DNA from 3 places in the Streptomyces sp. 11x1 genome. Region 1 is predicted to be linked to each of the others. Evidence: riboswitches for the same ligand, from Rfam matches in the RefSeq annotation. Region 1 holds a riboswitch; each other region holds the start of a gene.

Region 1 (7,541 bases):
CGGGGACTTCTACGCCTACCAGCACGAGGACGGCGTCGAACCGGACCTGGTCTGTGTGGCCAAGGCGCTCTCCGGCGGCTATGTCCCCGTCGGCGCGACCCTCGGCAAGGACTGGATCTTCAAGAAGGTCTACTCGTCGATGGACCGGGTCCTCGTCCACTCCGCGAGCTTCGGCTCCAACGCCCAGGCCATGGCCGCCGGGCTCGCCGTCCTCTCGGTCATGGAGAACGAGCGGATCGTGGCGCACGCCCGAACCACCGGGGAACTGCTGAAGAGCAGGCTCACGGCCCTGGTCGACAAGTACGAGCTGCTCAGCGACGTACGCGGTCGTGGTCTGATGATCGGCATCGAGTTCGGCAGGCCCAGCTCGCTCAAGCTGCGCGGCCGCTGGACCATGCTCCAGGCGGCCCGCAAGGGACTCTTCGCCCAGATGGTCGTCGTACCGCTGCTGCGACGGCACCGCATCCTCACCCAGGTCTCGGGCGACCACCTGGAGGTGATCAAGCTGATCCCACCGCTGATCATCGGGGAACGGGAGGTGGACCGGTTCGTCGCGGCCTTCACGGAGGTGATGGACGACGCGCACAACGGGGGCGGACTGATGTGGGACTTCGGCAGGACACTGGTGAAGCAGGCGGTCGCCAACCGCTGAACCGCGGGGGCGGTCGGGGGTGCGGTCCCGCCGGGGTTTGCCTCTGAGGCAAGAAATTTGCCGCTGAGGCAAAGGTGCGGCTGAATGGAGGGCATGAGCCCCTCCGAGGGTACGCACCCTCCCGAGCCCCCGGTCGACACGGAACTGCCCGCCGTCGCCCCGCAGCTGCGGGGCCTGCGCCGCCGGGCCGCCCTCACCCTGGAGGCCGCCGCCCGCGCCGCCGGGCTGTCACCCGCCCACCTCTCCCGGCTGGAGACCGGACAGCGCCAGCCCTCGCTGCCGATGCTGCTCGCGCTGGCCCGCGTCTACGGTACGACCGTCTCCGAACTGCTCGGCGAGACCGTCGCCGAACGGGACGCCGTGGTACGGGCGTCCGACATGGAGCCCACCCGGGCCGGCGGCTGGACGTACTGGCAGGCGGGCGCGTCCGGGCGCGGGATGCAGGCGCTGCGCGTCCATGTGCCGCACGGCTCGCAGGGCGACATCGTGCGGGTGCATCCCGGCGAGGAGTGGCTGTACGTCCTCAAGGGGCGGCTGCGGCTGCGCCTCGGGGACACCGCGCAACTGCTGGAGCCGGGGGACAGCGCGCACTTCGACTCGCTGACCCCGCACCGCATCGCCGCCGCCGACCACGACGGCGCCGACCTCCTGTTCGTCCACACCCTGCTGCAGAGCCCGAACGCCGCGTTGTGCCTCGGGCCGACCATCTCCGGAGAGACGCCATGAGCGACCTGGAAGAGAAGTTCCCCCGCGCCCTGTGGGTGCGGCTCATCATCTACATCGCGGTCGGCCATGTCTTCGCGGCCTTCATCTATCTGCTGTTCGAGGTGGGCGCCAACCAGTAACGGCTCATCAGAAGGGCCTAGTCGAGCAGGCGCTCGCGCAGCCGCTCCCGGGTCTCCGGGGTGACTCTCAGGCCCTGCTCCAGATACGTGTCCACGTCCCCCCAGGTCTCCTCGACGGTGTCGAAGGCCGTCTGGAGGTACTCGGCGCGGGCGTCGAAGAGCGGGCTCAGCAGCTCCATGACCTCCGGGGAGTAGGCGCTGGCCGCGGTGCTGCTGCGGTGCACCTTGTAGCGGCGGTGCTTGGCGTTCGACTCCAGGTAGTCGGCGACGATGGCCTCGCGTTCCACACCGAGGGCGAGCAGTGTGATGGCGACGGAGAGGCCCGCGCGGTCCTTGCCCGCCGCGCAGTGCATCAGCGCGGGCACGCTGTCCTCGGCCAGTGCGTGCAGCACTCGGGAGTGCTCGGCCGTGCGGTCCTTGATGATCCGCCGGTAGGAGGCGATCATCCGGCCGGCCGCCCTGCCGTCGTCCAACAGGTCCCGCAGCTGGTCCAAGTCGCCGTCGCGGACCATCTTCCAGAACTCGGCGCCGTCCGCCGGGTCGCTCAGCGGCAGGTTCACATTGAGGACGCCGGGCAGCTCGACATCCGGGCCCTCCAGCTTCTGATCGGCCGCGTTACGGAAGTCGAAGACGGTGTGCAGGCCCAGGGAGGCCAGGAACGCGGCGTCCTCGTCGGTGGCGTGCGCCAGGTGGCCGCTGCGGAACAGCACCCCGTGACGCACCCGACGGCCGTCCACGGTCGGCAGGCCGCCCACATCGCGGAAATTGCGCACTCCGGTCAGCTCGGGCTCGGTCGACGGGATCTGCTGCGTCACTGGGGCTCCCTCCCATCCGGCCGTCCGCGCGGGCCGCCGACGGCCGCGCACTCGGCATCGAGGCGCGCACTCGACGATACGACATGGGTGCGTACACCAATGAGTTGTCCACAGCCGGGCGCCCGAGCCCCGAGCAGTTGTCCACAGGCCGCTGTGCCGGCGTCTCGGCGGTTGTCCACAGGCGCCGTCGAGCGCCCGCGGCGACCTGCGATGATGTCGGAACCCGATCGCACCTGTTCGAATCTGTGAGGGCTTGATGTTGGACATCGGAACTGACGGCCGGACCTGGCTTCTCAGCGGACCCGGGAGCAGCTATGCCCTGCGGCTCACCGAGAACGACGAGCTGCTGCACCTGCACTGGGGTCCCCGGATCTCCCTCGCGGACGCAGAGGAGCTGGCCGCACGGCAGCGGCTGCCGTACCGGCCCTTCGAGGCCCCGGTCGACGGACACGAGGAGTACCCGGTCGAGGGCGGACCTCGCTTCACCCGCCCCGCGCTCTCCGTGCGCACGGAGAAGCGACGCGGCACCGAGTGGACCTTCCAGGAGTACGAGACCGACGGCGACGAGCTGCGGCTGCGCTTCACCGACGACGGACTCCGGATCACCCTGCACTACCGGATGCGCGACGACGTGGTCGAGCGCTGGGTGACCCTCGTCAACGAGGGCCCGGCGGCGGAGCTGCTGCGGGCCGACTCGGCGACCTGGACGCTGCCCCGGCGTGAGGAGGACACCTGGCGTCTCTCCCAGCTGCACGGGCGGTGGGCGGCCGAGTCCCGGCTCGTGCGCGCCGACCTCACCTACGGCGAGAAGGTCCTCGGCAGCCGGCGCGGACACACCGGTCATCAGCACCTGCCCTGGGTCGCCCTCGACACCGACGCCATCGAGGAGCGCGGCGAGGTCTACGGCTGCGCCCTGGGCTGGTCGGGTTCCTGGCGGATCGCGGTGGCCCAACTCCCGGACGCCCGTGTGCAGATCACCGGCGGCGCCGGCTACGACGAGTCCGGACTTCTGCTGCTGGAGACGGGCGGGACGTTCACCACGCCCGTCTTCGCCGGCCTGTGGAGCGACGGCGGCTTCGGCGGGGCGAGCCGCGCCTGGCACGCGTACCAGCGGGCGTATGTCATCCCGGACGCGGACCGGGATCGGCCTGTGCTCTTCAATTCCTGGGAGGCCACGGAGTTCGACATCTCCGAGGAACAGCAGGGGGCGCTCGCACGGCGGGCCGCCGCGATCGGGGTCGAGCTGTTCGTCGTGGACGACGGCTGGTTCGGGGCGCGGACCAGCGACCGGGCCGGCCTCGGCGACTGGACCCCCAATCCGGACCGCTTCCCGAAGGGACTCAAGCCGCTCGCCGAGCAGGTGCACGCCCTCGGGATGCAGTTCGGCATCTGGGTCGAGCCGGAAATGGTCAACCCGGACAGTGAGCTGTACCGGGCGCACCCCGAGTGGGCGCAGTTCCAACCGGGGCGAAAGCGGACGGAGCTGCGCAATCAGCTCGTACTTAATCTCGCGCGCGAGGACGTCCAGGAATACCTCTGGGAACGGCTCGACACCCTCCTGTCCAGCGCCCCGATCGACTATGTGAAATGGGACTTCAACCGCTGCTTCACCGATGCCGGCTGGCCCGGCGAGCCCTATCCGCAGAAGCTGTGGGTGGAGCACGTGCACGCCTTCTACGCCCTGCTGGACCGGCTGCGGGCCGCCCACCCGGGGGTCGCGTTCGAGTCGTGCTCGGGTGGCGGCGGCCGGATCGACCTCGGGGTCCTGGCGCGGACGGACCAGGTGTGGACCTCCGACAACACCGACCCGCTCGACCGGCTCGCCATCCAGCACGGCTTCAGCCAGATCCATCCCGCCCGGAGCATGGCCGCGTGGGTCACCGACAGCCCGAACAACCAGCTCAACGGGCGCGCCAGCTCGCTGCGGTTCCGGTTCGTCAGTGCGATGGCGGGTGTGCTCGGCGTGGGCGGCGACCTCACCGAGTGGAGCGAGGGGGAGCTGGTCGAGGCCCGGGAGTGGGTGGAGCTGTACAAGGAGATCCGGCCGGTCGTGCAGCGGGGCGACCTGTACCGGCTGCGGCCGCCGACGGGAGGACTGAGCGCCGTGGAGTACGTCCACGGTGACGAGGTGGTCGTCCTCGCGCTGCTCCAGGCCCAGCACTACGGAGAGTCGCTCGCCCCGCTCCGGCTGCGCGGGCTGGATCCGGGGGCGACGTACGAGTGCCGCGAAACGGGCGAAACGTACCGAGGTGCCGTGCTGGCGCACCATGGATTGCCGACGGGGTTGCGCGGCGACTTCGATGCGAAGGTTATCCGCCTACGTCGCACTTGAGCGATCTGCCCGAAATGAAGCTGTAATTCCAACAAGCCCTGGAATAAAGCTTACTGGGCCGTAGGTGCGTGAGCAGCGTCATATTCGTGACGTTCCGTTGCCGACATGTCCACGTAATTCGCGCTGATTTCCAGGGAGGTTGGAATACGCGCTAGACCGGTCATTGACGGAGCGTGATGGCGAATTGAAGTAAGGATCAGGGAGGAAGAGGCACAGGAAGTCCCAATGGTTGTCTCTGTGGGCACAAGTCGCTTACGTTCGGCGTCAATCCGGACGGACGCCCAATCCTGCCGCCGACCGGAGCCGCGTACCGACCCGATCCACGGCAGGAGCGGGGGACCCACAGGAATCACCGCCTGTTCCGGTCTCCGGAACGGCTAGGGGTAAAGCCGTGCGCAAGCACGGCCGGACATCTCCAGTCCGCACCCGACAGCTCACCTCGCAGGCGCCGGAGAGGAATTCGCCATGCCCGCGAAGGGTAAGCACCGCCGTCCGAAGTCCCAGCGCTTCACCCGCTCGATCGCCGCCGCCGGGACCGGTGGCGCGGCGCTCGCGCTGCCGTTGATCGGAGCCGCAGGCGTCCACGCCGCGACCCCGAGCGCCACCGTCTCCGGTGTCTCCGAGAAGGCGACCACGATCGCCGCCGAGAAGGCCGCGGCCGAGGCGGGCGCACGGATCGAGCAGGCCGAGAAGGCCGCGCAGGCGGAGAGAACCACCACCAAGAAGGCGGCTCCCAAGACCTACTCGGTCAAGGTCGGCGACTACCTCGCGAAGATCGCGGACGAGCAGGACGTCGAGGGAGGCTGGAAGCAGCTGTACTCGGACAACCGTGAGGCGGTCGGCTCCGACCCCTCGCTCATCCACCCGGGGCTCAAGCTCACCATCGGTGAGCGGGCCGCGTCGAGCGAGACGTCGCGCTCGTCCTCCAAGCCGCAGCTGTCGCAGTCCTCGAAGCCCGCCGAGTCCTCCCAGACATCGAAGTCCTCGAAGTCCTCGGGTGCGGCGAAGCAGGAGTCGAAGGACACCCGGGCGTCGACCTCCACGGGCAGCGGCCAGTCGTCGTCCAACGCCTCCGGCTTCAGCCGGCCCATCCTGAGCGCGACCGTCGGTACCGCGTACAAGGCCGCCGGCAGCATGTGGTCCAGTGGCTACCACACGGGCGTCGACTTCGTGGCCCCGACCGGGACCAGCCTGAAGGCCGTGGGCGCGGGCACCGTCGTCTCGGCCGGCTGGGGCGGCGCGTACGGCAACCAGGTCGTCATCAAGCTCGCCGACGGCTACTACGCCCAGTACGCCCACCTGTCCTCGATCTCCGTCTCCGCCGGCCAGTCCGTGAGCGGCGGCCAGCAGATCGGCCTCTCGGGCGCGACCGGCAACGTCACCGGACCGCACCTCCACTTCGAGATGCGCACCAGCCCGAACTACGGCTCGGACATCGACCCGCTGGCGTACCTCCGCTCGAAGGGCGTCGGCATCTGATCCACGCCGCCGCACCCGCCGAAGGCCGGACCCCATGACCGGGGTCCGGCCTTCGGCGTTCCCGGGAAGGGCCGCGGGCGCGGGCCGGACCACTGGGGCCACTTCCGGTTCGAGGGCTTCCGGGTATGGGGGGCTCCACTGACGGGGCCCGGGTATTCCGGGTTGATCGACACTTGACACGTGGTCTATCTCACCGTCCGTCAAGCCCTTGTTACGGTCGCGTAGGTCACATCCGAAGGTGAATCATGGCCCGATGTGACAGACGATTCGAAGGGCAGCAAAGCAATGATCGGGTCGTACGTGGCGCTGGGGGACAGCTTCACCGAGGGCGTCGGCGATCCCGGGCCCGACGGGCGGTTCGTCGGCTGGGCCGACCGGTTCGCGGTGCTTCTCGCGGACCGGTTGCCCGAGGGCGACTTCGACTACACCAACCTGGCCGTGCGGGGGAAGCTCCTCGACCAGATCGTGGAGGACCAGGTGCCGAGGGCGCTGGAGCTCGCCCCCGATCTGATCTCCTTCTGCGCGGGCGGCAACGACATCATCCGGCCGGGCACCGATCCCGACGAGGTCGCGGAGCGGTTCGAGCGGGCGGTCGTCAGGCTCACCTCGGCCGTCGGCACGGTCATGGTGACGACCGGGTTCGACACCCGTGACGTGCCGGTGCTGAAGCATCTGCGGGGCAAGATCGCCACGTACAACCTGCATGTCCGGGCCATCGCCGACCGGTACGGGTGCCCCGTGCTGGACCTGTGGTCGCTGAAGACGGTGCAGGACCGGCGGGCCTGGGACCTGGACCGGCTGCATCTCTCCCCGGAGGGGCACACGCGGGTCGCCCTGCGGGCCGGGCAGGTGCTGGGGGTCGAGGTTCCGGCGGATCCCGATCAGCCGTGGCCGCCGTTGCCGCCGCGCGGGACGCTGGAGATGCGGCGGGACAACATCCAGTGGGCGCGGGAGTATCTGGTGCCGTGGATCGGTCGCCGGCTGCGGGGGGAGTCCTCCGGGGACCATGTGTCGGCGAAGGGGCAGCTGTCGCCGGACGACATCAGGTTGCGGATCGAGACGGTGGCTTGAGGGCCGAGTTCGTGGCTTGAGGGCCGAGCGGTGGCCTGAGAAACCTAGTAGATTGTCGCGGCTTAATTTCGTCGTGTGGTTGGGTAGAGGTGGCGCAGTTTCACGCGTGCGTCGTCGGTGGTGAAGTGCCAGTCGACTTGGCGCTGGTTGCTGTTGGTGTGCTGCTGCCAGGCGGCGAGTTCGGTGTTGAGCACGGTGAGGTCGTCGATGCGGCGGTCCAGGCACTGACGGGTGAGCGCGGAGAGCTCGATCTCGGCGATGTTGAGCCAGGACCCGTGTTTGGGGGTGTGGTGGATCTCCAGGCGCTGGGCCAGCGCGAAGGCCTTTGCCGGGTCGAACGCCTCGTA
Region 2 (7,541 bases), 4.1 Mb from region 1:
GTCGAGGACGGCGAAGGACCGCGCCTCGTCCGCGGTCCAGCCGAAGACGTTGCCACCGAGGGCGAGCGGGAAGACCTCGATGTCGGATGCGCCCAGCTTGCGAAGAGAAGTCATGTCCGATGTCAACGAGCGGACCGGACGCCCACATTCCCATCGAGATCGACGCCGACGCCGCGCAGGGCAGGGCAGGGCAGGGCGGGGCGGGGCGGGACGACGTGTACGAGGCCCTGTCGTCACATTCCCGTCGTCACCCGAAGGGCGGCCCCGGAATGTGACGACAGGGCCTAGCGCGATGCGATGGCCGTGAGCCAGTCCTCGACCGTCAGGACTTCGGCCCACTGCGGGAACAGTTTCTCGGTGAGCATCGTGTGGACCTCGGGATCGGTGTCGAGGCAGCCGTCCGCCAGAACGGTGACGCCGAAGTCCAGGTCGATGGCGCGCCACAGGGTGGACAGCACCACGGCGCTGGTGGCGATGCCGGTGAGGACGAGGCTGTCGATGTCGCGCGCCCTGAGCACCAGGTCGAGGTCGCTGCCCGAGAACGCGCTCCCCCTTCTCTTGGTGACCACGACCTCGCCCGGACGGGGCACGACCTCGTCATGGATCTGGGTGCCGGGCTCGCCCTCGGTGAACAGGCCGGCCCGCACCACGTTCGCCATCGCCTTGTTGCGCGGGCTGATCTCCGGCGCGCCCGGCCGTAACCCCATCACGACGTAGATCACGGGGATCTCGGCGGCCCGGGCTCCGTCGATCGCCCTGCGCAGGCGCGGCAGATATCCGGACCCGTCGTCCGCGATGGCCACGACGTCGCGTTGGACGTCCATCACGAGAAGTGCGCTCTTCGCCATGTCTGCCGGCCCTTCTGTCTACAGGGGAGTTCTCCGGGGAGCCGAGAGGGCCGGGGTCCGGGGAGGTCCAGGGCGTCGCAGGGGACAAGACGAACGCCGCGTAGGCCCAGGGGCGTACGCGGCGTCGTTGCTTCGGGTGTGATGCCGGCCGTTACGGGTTGAGGCCCTTGCTGCGGAGCCAGGCCGCCGGGTCGATGCCGGTGGTGGAGCCACCGGGGTGGACCTCCATGTGGAGGTGGGCGCCCGTGACGTTGCCGGTGGCGCCGACGCGGCCGATGACGTCGCCGGTGGCGACCTTCTGGCCGACGCTCACGCCGATGGAGGACTGGTGGGCGTACCAGATCTCGGTGCCGTCATCGAGGGTGAGGACGGTCTTGTAGCCGTAGGAGCCCTCGTAGCCGGCCTGCGTGATGGTGCCGCTGCCTACGGCCTTGATCAGGGTGCCGGTGGGGGCCGCGAAGTCGAGGCCGGTGTGGTAGCCGGAGGACCAGTACGGGCCGGCCTGACCGAAGCTGGAGGTGAGGGTGTACGAGGAGGTGGGAAGCGTGAACTGCTTGGCCAGGGCGGCGAGACGCTCGGCTTCCTTCTTCGCCGCGGCCTCCTCCTCCGCCTTCTTCTTGGCGGCGGCCTCCTTGGCCTCGGCTTCCTTCTTCTCCTTGGCGGCCTGCTCGGCGGCCTGCTCCGCGGCGGCGGTCTGCGCGGCCTCGGCGGCGGCCTTGTCGAAGGCGTCCTGCTGGGACTCGGCCTGCGCCATGATGCGGGCGCGCAGCGCCTCACCGGCGTCCGCGGTGCCCTGCTCGGTGTCGGCGGCGATCAGCCCCGCGTTGCTGAGGGGGGAGGTGGAACCCTGGGGCTCCGGCTCGTCGGCCTCGTCCTCGAAGACCGAGCCGACGTTCGGCAGGTCGGGTATCGATATGGAGACGGGGGCCTTGCCGGACTGTGCGCTCGCCATCCCGGCACCGCTGACGGCGGCTATGACACCGACGCCGAGGACCGTGGAGCTGCGGGCGAGACCGTTACGGGCGAGTACGCCGCTCTTCTTGGCCACGCGGTGCCGACCGCGAACGGGGCGAAGGGAATCCTCGCTGGGGTTCCACTCCTGCCAGGGGCCCTCGTTGTCGCTGTTGTAGCTGCCGTAGCCGAACGTCTGGCTCTCGCCGTCACGTTGGGCCGGCACGAACGGGGCTTCGGTCGCGGACCGGTTCGACGCCACGTGGGCGTACTCCTTCCTTCCTTCTCGCCTACCGGGTTAGCTGACGGGTTCGGAGCAGGAAGGTCTCCTACGCGCGTAAACCGGTCGTGCGTAATGCCACGGCGGTTTCCGTGCGATTCACCCCAGGGTTGGTGGTTCCCCGGTTCCCTTGCGGGATTCGGCGCGTGAGCACGGAGCCGTCTCTTGTGACGGCTGGGACGACCGCGCTGCGTTATCGAACGTTAATAGACGCGAGCACTCCATTCCAAGCTGTTCTGAATGATCGTTCCGTTTTTCGCGCGGGACTTTACGGGTCATGAGGGTCTGAAAACGGGCGAGTTGACCTTTACTCGCGAGTAACAGTTGACCTGACGTGGCGTCAGTTTTTATACGGAGAACGGCGGGGCGGACACGCTCGGTGACATCTCCACCTCGCGGACGTGGGACGGCCACACTTCACGAACGCCCGACGGCCATACTTCACGGGCGGCGGACGGCCAAGAGGGCCATGTCGTCCGTCGTGCGGTCGCCCGTGTGCCGCCGCACCTCCTCCGCGAGCGTCGTCAGCAGGGCGCCCGGGGCGGTGAACCCACGGCCCGAGAGGCGCACGGCCGGGTCGTAGAAGACACCGTGCGCGTCGCGCGCCTCGGACAGGCCGTCGGTGTAGAAGAGCAGCGTGGCGCCGGACGGGAACCGGGTCTCCTCCGCGCGGTCGGGCCAGGTGCCCAGGTCGTCCATGCCGAGCGGCAGCGCGGGCTGCGGGGCGTCCAGGGTGCACAACGTGCCGTCGGCATGCAGCAGCAGGGGCGAGGGGTGGCCCCGGTTGACGATCCGGGCGCGGCCCGCGCCGTGCGGGAACTCCGCGAGCACGGCCGTCACGAACCCCTCGTACTCCACCGCCCCGTCACTCCGCGCCGCCTCCCGCCGCGTCCCCTCCCGGGCCAGCGCCCGTTCCAGCCGCTGGGCCACCGCTTCGAGCGTCGCCTCCTGCTCGGCCGCCTCCCGGAACGCCCCGATCAGCACCGCCACCGCCGACACCGCTCCCAGCCCCTTGCCGCGTACGTCGCCGACGATGAGCCGTACGCCGTGGGGCGAGTCCTGCACCGCGTACAGATCGCCGCCGATCGACGCCCCGGCCTGCGCGGCCTCGTACCGCGCGGCGATCTCCAGCCCGCCGATCCGCTCCTGCGGCACCGGGAGCACGGCCCGCTGCGCCGCCTCGGCGATCTCCCGGGCGGTGGCGAGCCGGGCGTCGCTGCGGCGGACGAGGCGGTTGATCAGTACGGCCAGTACGGCGGCGGTGGCCACCGTGGCGATCTCGGTGATCGCGTCCTCATGGCCTGCGTCGTCGTAGTAGAGGCGGACGCCGGTGATGCCGACCCCCGACGCGGCGCCGATGACCACCGTGCCGAGCAACGAGAAGAGCGGGGCCGCCACCAGGGGCGCGGCGATGAAGAAGGGGACCGCGGTGAACTCGCGCGGGGTGAAGTGGTCGTAGAAGAGTCCGACGGCGATCAGCAGCACGGGAAGGACGCAGGCGAGCCTGCGGGCGTACGAGAACCGCCGCCCACCCGGCTCCCGCATGACCTCCGTACCCTCTCGCTGCCCCACGGATACAGGGTTTCCGGGGGTGGGCGGTGGGGCGAGCCGACGGGGCCGAGTGGGCTAGGCCCTGTCGTCACATTCCCGTCGTCGCCCGAAGGGCGGCCTGGCGGCGTCGTGGGGGTACCTCCCGGTCGAGCACAGCCGAGACCGGGGGAGCGTGCTCTCGGCGTGCCGGGCACCGACTCGCGTACCGGGCGTACTCGGGTCGGTGCCCGGTGCGTCGAGAGCGCGAGCATGGCGTCGCGGGGCAGGCGGGAATGTGACGACAGGGCCTAGCGGAGAGACGGGGGGAGGGACGCGGAGGGCGGACGGGTTGAGGCCATCGGGAAGCCGGGCGGGGCTCAGCCCGTCGAGAGGCCGGTCAGTCCCGTCGCGCCCGTCAGCTCGTGGAGGGGGAGGGTGTGCTGGGTCTGGAGGACCTTGGCGCGCAGGTAGCGGACGTTGTGGGCGGTGGTGAAGACGCCCGTGGGCACGCGGTCGCGCACGGCCACGCCGAGGCCGCGCAGCTGCTGCGCCTTGTCGGGGTTGTTGGAGAGCAGGTCCAGCTCGTCGATACCGAGGGCGCCCAGCATCTGGGCCGCCGCCGTGTAGTCACGGGCGTCCTCCGGCAGCCCGAGCGCCGCGTTCGCCTCGTAGGTGTCGAGGCCCTGGTCCTGGAGGGCGTATGCGTCCAGCTTGTTGTAGAGGCCGATGCCCCGGCCCTCCTGGCGGAGGTAGAGGAGGACGCCGCCGCGGTCGGCGATCCGCTCCACCGCCTCGCGCAGCTGCGGACCGCAGTCGCAGCGGGCCGAGCCGAACACGTCACCGGTCAGGCACTCGGAGTGCAGCCGGACCAGCGGGGCCGTGCCGGGGGCGGGGTCGCCGAGGACGATCGCCAGGTGCTCCCGGCCGTCGACGAGGTCGTGGAAGGTGACCAGTTCGGCGTCGACGCCGTAGCCGTCGTGGAAGCGCAACGGTACCCGGACGCGGGCACGCGGGGTGGCAGCGGGAAAGTCGGGCATGCGGGTTCTCCGGTCCTGGTGCGGGCGTCACTGTGCTTCAGTTTTGAAGCACAGCGCTCGCAGCGACTCTAACCCGTGCTTCAAATTTCAAGCAACAGGATTGGGGATACGTCACATTCCCGTCACGCGAGGCCCAGCTCGGCCGTCACACGCGAGGCCCTGCCCGACCGGGACACGCGATCCCCTCGGCCGTCACCCGCCATCGCTCGGCCGTCACACGCGATTGCCCTCGTCCTGCTGGCCCGACGGGCAGGCGCGGCGGCGCCAGGGGAGGTCGTCCGAGCCGGGGGCCGTCCGGGGATCCCCGCCCTGGATCGCCGTCGCGATGGCCGCGCAGATCTCCTCGAACTGGCCGATCTGCTCGGGGCTGAGATGGTCGAAGACGGCACGCCGCACGGTCTCGACATGGCCCGGCGCCGTGCGCTCCAGCAGGGTCATGCCCTCGTCGGTGAGCACGGCGACACTGCCGCGCTTGTCCCGCGGACAGTCCTCGCGCCGCACCACGCCGTCCTTCTCCAGCCTGGTCACGACGTACGTCAGCCGGCTGCGCGTGATCTTCAGCCGCTCGGCGAGCTCGGTCATCCGCATCCGGCGCTCCGGCGCCTCGGAGAGGGCGGCCAGCACCGAGTAGTAGAGGTGCGGCAGGCCGGCCTCCTGCTGGAGCTGCCGATCGAGCGCGTCCTCCAGGAGGGAACTCGCGGCGACGTAGGCGCGCCAGGCACGCTGTTCGTCGGGGGTGAGCCAGCGGGTCGTCATACGTACAGTGTAGTTATTGTTTAAAACTTGAACCAAGGGAGCGCGTCCATGCCCCAGCCCTACGTCCTGTTGTCCGCCGCCGTCTCCCTCGACGGCTTCCTGGACGACACCGGACCCGAGCGGCTGCTGCTCTCCGGCCCGGCCGACTTCGACCGGGTCGACGAGGTGCGCGCGGCCAGCGACGCCATCCTGATCGGGGCCGGCACCCTGCGCACCGACAACCCCCGGCTGCTGGTCAACTCCCCCGAGCGACGCGCGGCCCGGATCGCCGCGGGGCTCCCCGAGTACCCGTTGAAGGTCACGGTCAGCGCCTCCGGCGAACTCGATCCGGCGGCCCAGTTCTGGCACACCGGCGGCGAGAAGGCCGTGTACACGACCGACAAGGGCGCGGCACGGCTGCACGGGCTGGGCCTGCCGACGGGGCCGAACGGCGTGGCCGTGGTCTCCGTCGGCCTCGAGCTGGAGTGGACGGCCGTCCTCGACCACCTCGGAGACGTACGCGGTGTGCGCCGCCTCATGGTGGAGGGCGGCGGCCGGGTCCACACCCAGCTCCTGCAGCAGGGGCTCGCGGACGAGGTGCAGCTGGCCGTCGCACCGCTCTTCGTGGGGGAGGCGGACGCGCCCCGGCTGTTCGGGACGGGCCCCTACCCCGGAGGGCCGAAGAGCAGGCTGCGACTGCTGGAGACCCGGCCCGTCGGCGACGTCGTCCTCATCCGCTACGCCCCCACCGTCCCCGGCACCGGCCCGGCCGTCTCCCCCGCAGACCGGCACTGGCTCGACCTCGCCTGCACCCTGGCCGCCGCGTGCCCGCCCTCGCGGACCGCGTTCAGCGTGGGGGCGGTCGTGGTCGCGGCCGACGGTACGGAACTGGCCCGCGGCCACTCCCGCGAGGGTGACGACCCCGTGGTCCACGCCGAGGAGGCCGCCCTCGCCAAGCTCGACCCCGCTGACCCGCGCCTCGCCACAGCCACGGTCTACAGCAGCCTCGAACCGTGCGCCCGCCGCGCCTCCCGGCCCGCGCCCTGCGCCCGGCTGGTCCTCGACGCGGGTGTACGCCGCGTCGTCACGGCCTGGCGCGAGCCTGACACGTTCGTCGAGGACGCGGCCGCGGGCAACGCGGTGCTGTCGGCGGAGGGTGCCGAGGTGGTCGTGGTGCCGGAGTACGAGGAGCGGGCGAAGGCACCGAACGGGCATCTGCTGGGCTGAGCGAAGCCGGGGCCGTGCGGCGTGCACGGCCTGCATGGCCTGGTGATTTAACCCGTGTGCTCGGGGTCCGCCGGATGGCGTACACTGGTCTCAACGACGCGGGGTGGAGCAGCTCGGTAGCTCGCTGGGCTCATAACCCAGAGGTCGCAGGTTCAAATCCTGTCCCCGCTACTGAAGGCCTGGGGCCCGGAATCCGACAAGGATTCCGGGCCCCAGGTGCTTGTCCCGAACCCGGGACCGGAACCGGTGTTGGTCCCGGTCCCGGGTTCGGCGGTACGGCGGGCCGCCGCCACCGCGTCCGTGTAGAGCTCGCGCGTGAGTTCCTCGGGGGAGACACCCAGCTCCTCCAACACCGCGCGAATGTCGTCGAGGGCCGCGCCGACCTCGGCCTCCTCCTCCACCAGGGTCTCGACCTCCAGAAACGTCCCGTCCAACTCGGGGACCCGGACGAGGGTCGCGAGCATCGGCCGCCCGTACGCCTCGAACGCGTGGCTGCGGCAGCGCTTCTCGAACACGATCGCCGGTACGTAGCCGAGGTGCTCCAGGACACGGGCGCGCTTGCCCCCGCCGACCGGGACGTGATGCGGCTGAGGAAAATCAGCCACCGGACAGTAGCCGTCGTTCACACCTGAGCGTGACGACGACCGTCATCGAAATGCCGGGCTGAGAACGGCGTGCCACGCTCGGAACCACGCCAAGCGCGGCGGGCTCGGTGCGCAGCTCCGCGTTACGCGGATCGCGAATGCGAGGAGGTGGAGCGCGTGCCGGTCGACCCGACCGGGGCCGGGGCCGTGAAGCCGCCGGATCCGATGGCGCTTCTGCGGAGCCGTGCTTACCTGGTGCTTCTGGCGATGGCCGCCGTGATCGGCGTACCCGTGTCCGTGGCGGCGTTCGGATTTCTCGCACTGGTCGGTGAGGTCCAGCCGTTGATCT
Region 3 (7,541 bases), 2.5 Mb from region 1:
CGCTCGTCACGCTCGGGACCCCGCACGGCGGCACCCGGGCGGTGCCGCTGGCGGACGCCCATCCGATCGTCCGGCAGATGCGGCCGGGTTCGGACGTGCTGGAGGAACTGCGGGCACCGGCACCGGGCTGCCGCACCCACTTCGTGGCGTTCTGGAGCGATTTCGACCATGTGATGGCGCCGGTGGAGAGCGCCTGCGTCGACCATCCGGACCTGATGGCGCAGAACATCAGGGTCACCGGGATCGGCCATCTCGCCCTGCCCGTGCACCCGGCCGTCACCAACGGGATCCGGGAGGCCCTCGACACCTCACGGACGGGCGCCCGCGCAACCGCCCGCCCCGGCGGCCTGACGGTGGCATGAGCCACGCCGACCACCGGACGAGAACCCGGCGGCAGGGCGAGTGACGCTCACCACAGGGCGACCAAACGCGGACGTAAGGCGGTAAACGTGGCGCACACCCGCGCGCCCCCATCACGCGCCCGACTCGCGACACCCCTCCCGACGGCAACTACGCGCCCCACGCCGGACCCGCGACCACCCGGAGAAACGTCTCGCCCCGGTTCTCACGGGCGTCCCGCATGCCGCACACAGCGGTCGACTATCGAACAACTTTCGAACGCCAGGCCAAAGTAGTGCCCATAGACCGCCGAAAGACGCTCGAATGCCCGTTTCCTGCGCGCGTGAAACCCGTTGAAGATTGTCGCGCCCGCATACCGCCGGGTACAGTCACCGCACTGCTCTGCCAGCCCCTGTCGTCGAGGCGAAAGAGAAGTTGGTGAACGATCGTCACCCGTCGGGGACCGCAACACCCCCGGCTGCGGCTCCTGAAGCCGAACCGGCGCACTACGCGTCGTACGGCCACCAGGAAGTCGGCTACGGCGACTTCACCACGTACGGCGATTACCCCGCTACCGGTTTTGAAACCGGTTCCCACGCGAACGCGACGGGCACCTTCGCGGTCGACCCCCTCTTCGGTGACATGCCGGGCAACGACAACGGCACCGGCTCCTACGGCGCCACCCAGTGGTCGACCGGCAGCCACCAGACGCTGAACTACGACCCGTACGCCGCGCAGCACCAGGCCGCGTACGACACGGGCAGTTACGACACGACGTCCTGGTCGTCCGGTTACGAACACCTCTCCCAGGTCCCGACGCAGCCGACGGGCCCCGACGCGAGCGGCCAGTGGGACGCGAGCGGCTGGCTGCAGACCGAACAGTCCGACGACGCGGACCAGTTGGGGCAGGGCGGCCAGACCCAGCAGTGGACCGGCACCCAGCACTTCGACACGGGCGCCTTCGACGCCACCCAGTGGAACAGTGACGGCACACCCGTCGGCGACGAGCACGATGGCGGCGCGGCCGAGTCCTACGAACGCTCCGCCGGCGCCCCCGAGTCGTACGACGCGCACGACCACCCGCAGACCGTCGTGGTGGACCTGTCGGCCGAGGGCACGGACTTCCACCAGCAGGCGACCGCCACCTTCGAGCAGATCGCCCCGTACGACCAGGACGAACACCCCTCGGCGGACGGCGAGTTCGAGACCGACGGCGCGGACCGCGCGGTGCTCCTCGACGGCGAGGAAGAGATCACCACAGCGGCCACCAGGAGCGCGGGCCCCGGCCGGGCGGCCACCCGCGCGGCCTCACGGTCGCGCCGGAAGGCTCCGGCCAAACGTTCCGCCCTGCTGACCGTGGCCGTTCCGTCGGCCTGTGTCATGGGAGTCGCGGGGATCGCGGCGGCCTCGGTCGGCGCCACGTCGGACGACACGGAGACGACGGCGTCGGTCAAGTCGGACGCCACCGCCGTGAAGCCGTCCACCGCCAACAACCAGCTCGACACCCAGCTGGAGAGCCTCTCCGCCGAGGCCGACGACTTCGCCGACCGGGCCAGCCGGACGCAGGAGCGCATCGACCTCAAGGCCCAGCAGGTGCTGGAGCAGAAGAAGGCCGCCGCGGAGGCGGCCCGCAAGGAGCGCCTGCGGCCGAAGTTCGCGCTCCCCGTCGCCGAGCGCGGACTCAGCGCGTACTACGGGCAGTCCGGCGTCAACTGGATGTCCCTGCACACCGGCATAGACTTCCCCGTCTCGTACGGCACCCCGGTGATGGCCGCGACCGACGGCACCGTGCGCACCCAGTGGAACAGCGCCTACGGCAACATGGTCATCGTGACCGCCAAGGACGGCACCGAGACCTGGTACTGCCACCTCTCCACGTACAAGGTCGCCTCCGGTACGACCGTCAAGGCCGGCGACACCATCGCCTACTCGGGCAACTCGGGCAACTCGACCGGGCCGCATCTGCACTTCGAGGTCCACCCGGCGGGCGGCTCCGCCATCGACCCGCTGTCGTGGCTGCGCAGCCACGGGCTGGACCCGACGTAACAGTCAGCCGGCACCCGCCTGGCGCGCACGGACAAGACGAAAGGGCCCCTGCTGAGCAGGGGCCCTTCTCGTTGAGCACGGCGCGGGGCGCGTCCGCTACAGCTTCTCCACCGGCGCGTACCGCAGCAGCAGCCGCTTCGGCTTGGTGTCGCCGAAGTCGATCGTCGCCTCCGCGTTCGCTCCCGAGCCCCCGACGCCGACGACCGTGCCGAGGCCGAACTGGTCGTGCGTGACACGGTCGCCCACGGCGAGGGAGACCACCGGCTTCTCGTCGCCGCGGCGGGTCGCGAAGCCGGACGCGCCACGGGCCGAGGAACGGGAGCGGGAGGACGACAGCGACGCCGCGATACCGGCGGCCGGACCCGAGGACACCGGCGCGGAGGCACCCGTGCGCTTCCACTCCAGATGAGTGGCCGGGATCTCCTCCAGGAACCGGGACGGCGGGTTGTACGAGGGCTGTCCCCAGGCGCTGCGCAGCGTCGACCGGGTGAGGTAGAGCCGTTCACGTGCGCGGGTGATGCCGACGTACGCGAGGCGGCGCTCCTCCTCCAGTTCCTTGGTCTGGCCGAGGGCGCGCATGTGCGGGAAGACGCCGTCCTCCATGCCGGTGAGGAAGACCACCGGGAACTCCAGGCCCTTGGCGGTGTGGAGGGTCATGAGCGTGATGACGCCCGAGCCGTCCTCCTCCTCGTCGGGGATCTGGTCGGAGTCGGCGACCAGCGCCACCCGCTCCAGGAAGTCGGCGAGCCCGGCGGAGGTCGTCCCCGCCGCACCGCCCTCGGTCTCGCCCTCCGCGGCACCGGCCTCCTGCTCGAACTCCAGGGCGACCGCGGCGAGTTCCTGGAGGTTCTCGATCCGGGTCTCGTCCTGCGGGTCGGTGGATGCCTGCAACTCGGCCAGATAGCCCGTGCGTTCGAGGACGGCTTCCAGGACGGTCGCCGGTCCGGCGCCGGACTCGACGACGGTCCGCAGGTCCTCCATCAGCGTGTTGAACCGCTTGACCGCGTTGGTCGACCGGGCCGCCATGCCGTACGCCTCGTCCACACGCTTCAGGGCCTGCGGGAAGCTGATCTTCTCGCGCTGGGAGAGGGCGTCGATCATCGCCTCGGCACGGTCGCCGATGCCGCGCTTGGGCACGTTGAGGATACGGCGCAGGGGGACGGAGTCCTCGGGGTTGGCGAGGACACGCAGATACGCGAGGACGTCCCGGACCTCCTTGCGCTCGTAGAAACGCACCCCGCCGACGACCTTGTAGGGCAGGCCGACGCGGATGAACACCTCCTCGAAGACACGGGACTGGGCGTTCGTCCGGTAGAAGACGGCGACGTCGCCGGCCTTCGCCTCGCCCGCGTCCGTCAGTCGGTCTATCTCGTCGGCGACGAACTGGGCCTCGTCGTGCTCGGTGTCGGCGACATAGCCGGTGATCTGCGCACCGGCGCCCGCATTGGTCCACAGGTTCTTCGGGCGGCGGGACTCGTTGCGCTCGATGACCGCGTTGGCCGCGGAGAGGATCGTCTGCGTGGAGCGGTAGTTCTGCTCCAGCAGGATCGTCGTCGCGTCCGGGTAGTCCTCCTCGAACTGGAGGATGTTGCGGATGGTCGCGCCGCGGAAGGCGTAGATCGACTGGTCCGCGTCACCCACGACGCAGAGCTCCGCCGGCGGCACGTCCCACTCGGCCGGTGGCACGTCCACCGGGTGCTCGGAGGTGCCGACCAGCTCTCTGACCAGGGCGTACTGGGCATGGTTGGTGTCCTGGTACTCATCGACGAGGACATGACGGAAGCGACGCCGGTAGTGCTCGGCGACGTCCGGGAAGGCGCGCAGCAGATTGACCGTCGTCATGATCAGGTCGTCGAAGTCGAGCGCGTTCGCCTCGCGGAGGCGCGACTGGTAGAGCGCGTAGGCCTGGGCGAGGGTCTTCTCGAAGCCGTCGGCGGCCTGGGCGGCGAAGTCCTCCTCGTCGATCAGCTCGTTCTTCAGGTTCGAGATCTTGGCACTGAAGGACTTCGGCGGGAAGCGCTTCGGGTCGAGGTCCAGATCACGGCAGACGAGCGCCATCAGCCGCTTGCTGTCGGCGGCGTCGTAGATCGAGAAGGAGGACGTGAAACCGAGCTTCTTCGACTCGCGCCGCAGGATCCGGACGCACGCGCTGTGGAAGGTCATGACCCACATCGCGTGCGCGCGCGGGCCGACGAGCTGCTCGACGCGCTCCTTCATCTCACCGGCGGCCTTGTTGGTGAAGGTGATCGCGAGGATCTGGCCCGGGTGGACATGCCGCTCGCCGAGCAGATGGGCGATGCGGTGGGTGAGCACACGGGTCTTGCCGGAACCCGCGCCGGCGACGATGAGCAGAGGGGAGCCGGCGTGCACCACGGCCGCGCGCTGGTTCTCGTTCAGCCCGTCCAGGAGGGCCGCCGCGTCGAGGGCCGGGCGGGGGGCACCGCCGCGGTAGTACTCGTCCCGGTCCGGTGGCACGTCGAACTTCCCGCCGAACAGATCGTCCGGAAGCGGCTCCGGTACATGATCGTCCTCGGGCGGCGGCGGGGGCTCCTCCGCGTGGCCGCGGGGGGCCTGGAGGTCCGCCAGGAAGCTGTCGTCAAAGAGGCTGCTCATCGCTCTCCGAGTCTAGGCGCCCCCACTGACAGCGGGGGGCCGCCCCGGGAAGTCCACACCCACCACTCACCGCGCTCACCTCACGACGGTGAGCGATCGAGCCTACCGCCTGTCGCGCGCAAGAGGCTAAGGTCACGAAAACGTATCGGGCATATCGAACATCAACCTTCACACGGGACCCACGAGTTGGCTAACTTCTTCTCTTGGGTCGTACGACACAACCGGCGAACGTCGCCGGGCCGCACGGCCCCCGCCGAGTCCGGTACGCCTCTCGCGGCGCCGGAGCCGGGGACCCACCGACCTCTGGGGTGAATCGACCCGACCGCCGCTCGCGGCAAGGGCCGCAGGGCAAACCTTCCGAAGCTTGCGCCCGAACCCGACAGCTAACTCGGTAGGCGGACTACGGAAGGAGACGCCGCACCATGGCGCCGCACCGCAAGCCGCGTCCGACCGGCCGGACGCGCGCGGGCATACGCACCCCCGCTCTCGCCACGGCCGCCCTCACCTCCGTGGCCCTGCTCTCCCAGACGGCCACCGCCGCACCCTCCGACGACGACAGGCCGAGCCTGGAGGACGTCGAGAAGAAGGTCGACGACCTCTACCGCCAGGCCGGGTCGGCGACCGAGAACTACAACGCGGCCAAGGAGAGGACGACCAAGCAGAAGAAGAAGGTCGACACCCTCCTCGACGACGTCGCCAAGCGCACGGAGAAGCTCAACGAGGCACGGGAGGAACTGGGATCGTTCGCCGCGGCCCAGTACCGCAACGGCGCGTCCGCCCCCGACCAGGCCTCGCTGCTCCTCGCGGACAACCCGCAGGACTACTTCGACCAGAACCAGCTGATGGACCGGATGACGGACCGTCAGAAGCAGGCCGTCGACGCGTACGTCACCGAGCAGGCCGACGCGGCGGAGCAGCGCCGGACCGCGAGCGACAGCCTCGAGAAGCTCACCGAGTCGCAGAACGCCCTCAAGACCAGCAAGGCCAAGGTCCAGGCGAAGCTCGCCGAGGCCCGCGAACTGCTCTCCACCCTCACCGCCGCGGAGAAGGCCCGGCTCGCCGCGATCGAACAGCGCGAGCAGGAGGAGGCCGACCGCAAGGCGGAGGAACTCGCGCGTCGGCAGGCGGCGCAGCAGGCGAGCCAGGAGTCCCCGAGCACCCAGGAGGCCCAGGGGACCCAGGAGACCCAGGAGACCCAGGGAGGGACCGCCGCCGACACGGAGACGTCTCCCGGCACCAGCGGGACCACCGCTCCCGTCGAGGACTCCACCTACGCCACGAAGGCCACCAAGGCCCTGGCATTCGCCCGCGCGCAGATCGGCAAGCCGTACGTCTGGGGCGCCACCGGCCCCGGCTCCTACGACTGCTCCGGCCTCACCCAGGCCGCCTGGAAGGCCGCCGGCGTCGACCTCCCGCGCACCACCTACGACCAGGTCGAGGCGGGCACCACCGTCCCCCTCGCCGACGCCAGGCCGGGGGACCTCGTCTTCTTCTACGACAACATCGGCCACGTCGGCATCTACATCGGCAACGGCATGATGATCCACGCCCCCAAGCCAGGCACGTACGTCCGCGAGGAGTCGATCTTCTACGACGGCGAGTCCTCGATCCACAGCGTGGTGCGGCCCGCGTGACCGGGTGTACGGCCGCTTTAGATCTGTCGGATTCTCAGCGATCTGTCGTCAACTTGTCGCCTACGACAGGTCGCTGAGAATCGCTCCGTAGAGTGACTCTTGGCCACTCACAGCATTCTTGCGCTCCCCTGGCGCATGGGACGGCGCGGTCCATGGGCAGCTTCGGCCGGGATCACCTTCTGTGTCCCTTCGGTTACGTATATCGGGGGTGGCAGTGTCGTACGTCTCGGGTCGAGAGCCAACGGCTGAGGCCAGAGCTGTAAAGGTCCGCTACCGCCAGGCGGGGGTCTGTACGGTGAGTGGTGTAACTCCCGAGCTGGAAGCGACAGTTGATGACTGACGTGACGAGTGACACCGAGGCCGGGAAGGCCGCTGTGAGCGGGACGGGCGCCGTGGATGACGGGCTGGTCGCCGAGTTGGTTGCCCGGGCTCAGGCCGGTGGCGTGAAGCTCACCGGGGAGGGCGGCCTCCTGCAGCAGTTGACCAAGCGGGTGCTGGAGTCCGCGCTGGAGGGCGAGCTCACCGATCATCTGGAGCACGAGCCCGGTGAGCGGGCCGAGGGCGGTCGGGACAACTACCGCAACGGGCACCGCTCCAAGACGGTGATCACCGAGTCGGGGCCGGTCGAGATCGCGGTGCCGCGGGACAGGGCCGGATCGTTCGAACCGCAGCTGGTCAGGAAGCGTCAGCGACGTATGGGCGGCGTGGACGAGATGGTTCTGTCGCTGTCGGCGAAAGGGCTCACGCACGGGGAGATCTCCGCGCATCTCGCCGAGGTGTACGGCGCGGAAATCTCCAAGTCCACGATCTCCACGATCACCGACAGTGTGATGGCCGGCATGACGGAATGGCAGAACCGTCCGCTGGACAGCGTCTACCCGGTCGTCTTCATCGACTGTGTGAACGTGA

The links. A riboswitch is a leader RNA that binds a small molecule or an ion and turns the genes downstream of it on or off. The one in region 1 is predicted to bind cyclic di-AMP.
Region 2: linked by a shared signal. The riboswitch ahead of P8T65_RS24475 (M23 family metallopeptidase) and the one ahead of P8T65_RS06500 (M23 family metallopeptidase) in region 1 are both predicted to bind cyclic di-AMP.
Region 3: linked by a shared signal. The riboswitch ahead of P8T65_RS17205 (NlpC/P60 family protein) and the one ahead of P8T65_RS06500 (M23 family metallopeptidase) in region 1 are both predicted to bind cyclic di-AMP.

What each region holds. Positions count from the first base shown of each region.
Region 1 covers NZ_CP122458.1:1,444,964-1,452,504, reverse strand. Annotated here, with positions in the region: gene P8T65_RS06525 (aspartate aminotransferase family protein) at 1-652, shown strand, start outside; gene P8T65_RS06520 (XRE family transcriptional regulator) at 746-1,378, shown strand; gene P8T65_RS06515 (DUF6126 family protein) at 1,375-1,497, shown strand; gene P8T65_RS06510 (tyrosine-protein phosphatase) at 1,515-2,312, opposite strand; gene P8T65_RS06505 (alpha-galactosidase) at 2,569-4,644, shown strand; cyclic di-AMP (ydaO/yuaA leader) riboswitch at 4,947-5,105, shown strand; gene P8T65_RS06500 (M23 family metallopeptidase) at 5,110-6,123, shown strand; gene P8T65_RS06495 (SGNH/GDSL hydrolase family protein) at 6,409-7,194, shown strand; gene P8T65_RS06490 (IS630 family transposase) at 7,257-7,541, opposite strand, start outside.
Region 2 covers NZ_CP122458.1:5,576,371-5,583,911, reverse strand. Annotated here, with positions in the region: gene P8T65_RS24490 (aldo/keto reductase) at 1-114, opposite strand, end outside; gene P8T65_RS24485 (hypothetical protein) at 120-275, shown strand; gene P8T65_RS24480 (cysteine hydrolase) at 285-848, opposite strand; gene P8T65_RS24475 (M23 family metallopeptidase) at 1,000-2,061, opposite strand; cyclic di-AMP (ydaO/yuaA leader) riboswitch at 2,072-2,234, opposite strand; gene P8T65_RS24470 (PP2C family protein-serine/threonine phosphatase) at 2,521-3,624, opposite strand; gene ribA (GTP cyclohydrolase II) at 3,987-4,646, opposite strand; gene P8T65_RS24460 (MarR family transcriptional regulator) at 4,860-5,402, opposite strand; gene P8T65_RS24455 (dihydrofolate reductase family protein) at 5,451-6,608, shown strand; tRNA gene P8T65_RS24450 (tRNA-Met) at 6,706-6,779, shown strand; gene P8T65_RS47340 (hypothetical protein) at 6,761-7,213, opposite strand; gene P8T65_RS24440 (chloride channel protein) at 7,418-7,541, shown strand, end outside.
Region 3 covers NZ_CP122458.1:3,974,072-3,981,612, forward strand. Annotated here, with positions in the region: gene P8T65_RS17190 (alpha/beta fold hydrolase) at 1-362, shown strand, start outside; gene P8T65_RS17195 (M23 family metallopeptidase) at 778-2,385, shown strand; gene pcrA (DNA helicase PcrA) at 2,482-4,998, opposite strand; cyclic di-AMP (ydaO/yuaA leader) riboswitch at 5,240-5,412, shown strand; gene P8T65_RS17205 (NlpC/P60 family protein) at 5,421-6,632, shown strand; partial or broken gene P8T65_RS17210 (transposase) at 6,965-7,541, shown strand, end outside.